Regions from separate parts of the Rheinheimera sp. B2H12 genome, predicted to be linked through region 1. Evidence: riboswitches for the same ligand, from Rfam matches in the RefSeq annotation. Region 1 holds a riboswitch; the other holds the start of a gene.

Region 1 (2,406 bases):
GGTCTGGTTTTGTCTATGCCGAAAAACAAAAAGTGACGCTGGTGCAAGAGTTACTAGAACTGGAGCAATGTTTTGCCGGAGTCAACTACCCTTGTGTTTTCGTCAAAGGCTGCGCTTATCGGCTTGGACTCTATGGTTTTGCCAAAGGGCGAATTTTCTCCGATATTGATTTATTAGTACCATCGGCCCATTTTGCCGATGCACTGGCCAGATTGCAGGATGCCGGTTACCTGGAATTTGAAATTTCCGATTATGACCGGCGTTATTATCAGCGCTGGTCACATCAAAACCCACCACTGACCCACTTTTTACGCGGTGCCGGTATTGATTTACACCATCATATTTTCCCGGTGTCCTCACGGGAAAAAATCCTGGTCGAACCTTTGATTGCCGCCGCCGAACCTTTAGCGCATTCGGTGTTTAGTTTGCCTGCACCGGCTTATCTGTTTGTGCATGCCGCCGTACATCTGTTTTATCAGGAAGAAAGCCACAAACTGGTGAAAGATTTAGTCGATTTACAGCAGTTGTATCTGGAAGTGTGTCAGCGCCAATCCGTGACTGCGATAGTCGAGGCAGCAGAACAGTGCCAGGCACAGGCAGCGGTTTTTTATGCGCTGGATATGTTGCAGTGGTTATTTCAATTGTCCATTCCGGCGGCTGAATTACAAACCTTACAACCTTATGCTTCCCATCGTCGCCGCCGCTACATCCGGTTTTTGTTGCAACAACTGCTGCAAAAACAGGCATTCTGGCATCGCAGCGCGCATCTGCTGTGGTTTATCCGTGGGCATTTGGTAAAAATGGGTCCAGCCACTTTGCTGTATCATACGGTGGCGAAAGCACTGTTACAGTTTAAATTAAATCAAAAAACATCTAAAGAACAACAACTTGCAGATGAACAAACCAGACCGCATGACGCTGGTCAACTCTAAAACATCCACTGTGCCGCGGCCTGACCAGCGGCAAAACCCCGTAACAAGCTTGCATTTGCCAAATTAAAGTCTTTATACTCATCGCCACTTGTCGGAGTGCCCAGTTGGGCTGAGACCGCGTTCTGCGGGATCCGTTGAACCTGATCAGGTTAGAACCTGCGAAGGGAACAAGGGTAATGTACCCCTGCTTTGTGTCAACCCCTGGTGCGCCCGCCTGGCCTGACACTGCATGTTGCCAGCATCACTGCTGGTGTTGGATTGCGCTCAGCAACTCTTGCTGGCACTGATCCAACCATATCCTCTCGACTCCGGACAAGCAATTTGATTAACCCATTGGTTTATTAAGGATTGCTATGTCTACTACCCATACTCCAAACCGCCGTGTGCTGCGCCAGCAAGCCATGCAGAATATTCATCAGTTACAGCCTTATCAATTTACCGGTTCCAGCCGTACTTACCTGACGGCAGCACCTGGCATCCAGGTGCCTTGTCGGGCGGTACAATTGTCTGATCCGGCGCAAAGTCAGGTGTTGTTATACGACTGCAGCGGCCCTTATGGCGACAGCAGTTATCAGCCGGATGTTCGCCGTGGCTTACCAGCAGTGCGTGCAGACTGGGTCGCCGGACGGCAGGATACCGAGTTGGTGACCCGCAGCTATCAGGACCCGGATATTGAACTGGAGCAATGGCCAACTGAATTTGCGCCACAATGCCGCCGCGCTGCAGCGGGGAAAACCGTCACTCAGTTGTATTATGCCCGCGCCGGCATCATCACCGATGAGATGAAATTTATTGCTTGTCGTGAAAATATGGCACGACAGGATTTAGCGCAGCAACAAGACAGTCGCCTGCACAGTCAGCATCCGGGACAAAGTTTTGGCGCCCGTATTCCGGCCTTGATCGACGCCGAATTTGTCCGTGCTGAAGTAGCGGCTGGCCGCGCCATTATTCCGTTGAATATCAATCATCCGGAAGCAGAGCCTATGATCATTGGCCGTAACTTTTTGGTCAAGGTCAACGCCAATATCGGCAACTCAGCGGTCGGTTCCAGTATTGAAGAGGAAGTCGAAAAACTGATTTGGTCAGTGCGCTGGGGCGCGGATACCGTGATGGATTTATCGACAGGACGGCGTATTCACCAAACCCGGGAGTGGATCATCCGCAACAGCCCGGTCCCTATTGGCACAGTGCCGATTTACCAGTGTCTGGAAAAAGTATCGGGCCGGGTGGATGAGTTAAGCTGGGAATTATACCGCGATACTTTACTGGAGCAGGCGGAACAAGGGGTCGATTATTTCACTATTCATGCTGGTGTGCTGAAAGCCTTTTTACCGCTGACCGCCAAGCGGCTGACCGGCATCGTTTCACGCGGCGGCGCTATTATGGCGCAGTGGTGCGAAAGCAAGCAGCAGGAAAATTTTTTATATCAGCACTTTGCGGAAATTTGTCAGATCTGTGCTGCTTACGATATTTC
Region 2 (2,406 bases), 2.3 Mb from region 1:
GTTTCTGATAATCCGATTGCAGAAATTCCCAGCCCAGCCAGACCTGAGACAAATCACGATCGGCCGGCTCCGGCCAAAACGACTGCTCGTTGTTACTAAACTGATGTTCGTCCAGCGTCACCCCGACCAACAGATGTTGCACCTGATTCTGTTGTTGGCTGATTTTCCAGCCGGTATGCAGATCCAAAAACTGGGCTTTGCTCTGATATTCATTCACTTCGTCGCCAAGCCAGTATTCAGTCAGATCTTTGATATTTTTTGCGATGGTAAAACCATAAGCCCGTTCAGAATTGAGCCGGTAAAAAGGTTTTTCCAGATTCAGCAGATAACTCTCGCCATCCGAGTTATCAGCGTAAAACATCGAAGTACGCCAGTGATTGCCGAAAATGTTCGGCGAGACAAATCTGAGCTGGAAGCCATCCCGTTCACTGTCATTGTAATATTCGGCCTGCAACTGATTACCGCTACCAAGCAGGTTATCTTCGGCAAAACCCAGCGCCGATTTGGTTTCGCCCCCTTCATGACCAAGATCGATTTTTGGCAATAACGACCAGTTATCCCAACTGGTGACAGTCACCACCACAGCCGCAGTGTCAGCGCAATAGTGGCTGACTTCGACTTCAGCATGACGCAAATAGCGCCGTGCCCGGAGTAACCGCTCTGTTTCAGCCAGTTCTGCCAGATCGAGCTTATCACCTTCGGTGAATAACAGATCATCCCGCAGCGTCCCTTCGGTGGTTACCACATGATATTCATTGGCAAAACGATGAAACCACAGGGTATTTTTAGCATTTAAATCAAAAATATCGTTACGGACAAATTCAATTTTGGCAATCTTCAGCGGGCCGGCCGGTAAGGACTGACCGGCGCCATGTGGCACACATTGGGCGGCACTGCCAGCAGACAGACTAAACAACACCGCAGCAACAACATATTTCAACATGGGGTTTTTCATCCTGGCAAACGACCTTATCTGCTTTGAACGCGACTGCGAAATAAAGTTTAGTACAGGCCTGTGATTCGTTTGATGTGACCTGTGTCTGGTGACTCTTGTTTAGTTAATGTTTTTTCTACAGAAATTGCAAGTCGCAATCCAGAGATCCGCTGAGGTGTCATTTGGTAGGTCAGACAGGATTTCCACCAGCACGCGGGTTTGGTCGCCGGTTGCCAGCTTGCGGCCATCCACAAAAGCCGTTACACTGCGCCGCAAACCAAGGGGTGCGTAAAGCTGAGACGCCGCAAGGCGAACCCTTAGAACCTGATCCGGATCATACCGGCGGAGGGATGGTACTTCTCACTTCCTTATACGCGGATGATCCTTCAATCAACATTGGAGTCGTTCGTTGATGCTGCCGAAATTTTCCCTGACTATTACCGCTTTATCTGTGCAATTACTGTTTGCAACTGGTGCATTGCAAGCTGCTGAGCAGCAAGTCCAACTGCAGGATATTGAAAGAATCGCTGTGCAAGGTGATTTTCGCCAGACCAATCTGCAAAAGCTGCCCGGCAGTGTGGTGTTGGTGTCAGAGCAGGAATTGCAGCGTCAGTCGGCGCAACATCTGGACGATCTGTTACAGCAAATCGGCAATCTGAATTTTGCCGCCGGCGCCTCGCGTGGCCGTTATCTGCAGGTGCGTGGTGTTGGTGAGCGCAGTGAATTTGTTGATACCATTAACCCTTCGGTCGGTTTGTTACTGGATGGCATTGATTATTCTAGTTTAGGTTTGCCGAGTTTGTTTGATTTGCAACAACTGGAAGTATTCCGCGGGCCGGAAGCGACCCGATTTGGTGCCAATGCCATGGCAGGCATGCTGAATGTCATTACCAATCAGCCGAGCTACAGCCCGGAAACCCGTTTATCCGCCACCCTGGCCAATTACCATAGTCACCAATTAAGTTTCAGCCACAGCGATAAAATCAATGACCAACTGGCGTATCGTTTCGCGGCCGATCAGCAACAATCCGATGGATTTATCCGCAATAATTTTTTGCAGCGCAAAGATAGCAACAACATCGACGAAAACCATCTGCGTGGCAAACTGAACTGGTTAGCGACTGAAGATCTGACACTGGATTTGGTGCTGAACTGGCATGATATCGACAACGGCTATGATGCGTTTTCGCTGGATCGTAACCGCGTGACTTTATCCGATGAGCCGGGTCAGGATCAGCAAGACATTAAAGCGGGTGCTATCAAAGCGCATTATCGCGGCTGGGACAGTGTTGATAGTTATACCCAATTGAGCGTGCTCAATGCCAACTCGGATTACAGTTTTGATGAAGACTGGAGTTTTCAGGCTATTCACAAAGATGCTTATGCCACCACTGATCAATATGTACGCGACCGCCACAACCTCAGTTTGGATCAAAGGCTGCAGGCGAAAGACAACCATTGGGTGGCTGGTG

Evidence for each region. A riboswitch is a leader RNA that binds a small molecule or an ion and turns the genes downstream of it on or off. The one in region 1 is predicted to bind thiamine pyrophosphate.
Region 2: another riboswitch for thiamine pyrophosphate. It lies ahead of AC53GJ_RS02510 (TonB-dependent receptor); the one in region 1 lies ahead of thiC (phosphomethylpyrimidine synthase ThiC).

The regions. Positions count from the first base shown of each region.
Region 1 covers NZ_CM184363.1:2,912,157-2,914,562, forward strand. The annotation lists gene AC53GJ_RS12555 (nucleotidyltransferase family protein) at 1-932, shown strand, start outside; TPP riboswitch at 1,015-1,116, shown strand; gene thiC (phosphomethylpyrimidine synthase ThiC) at 1,286-2,406, shown strand, end outside.
Region 2 covers NZ_CM184363.1:570,412-572,817, forward strand. The annotation lists gene AC53GJ_RS02505 (BamA/TamA family outer membrane protein) at 1-943, opposite strand, end outside; TPP riboswitch at 1,205-1,302, shown strand; gene AC53GJ_RS02510 (TonB-dependent receptor) at 1,347-2,406, shown strand, end outside.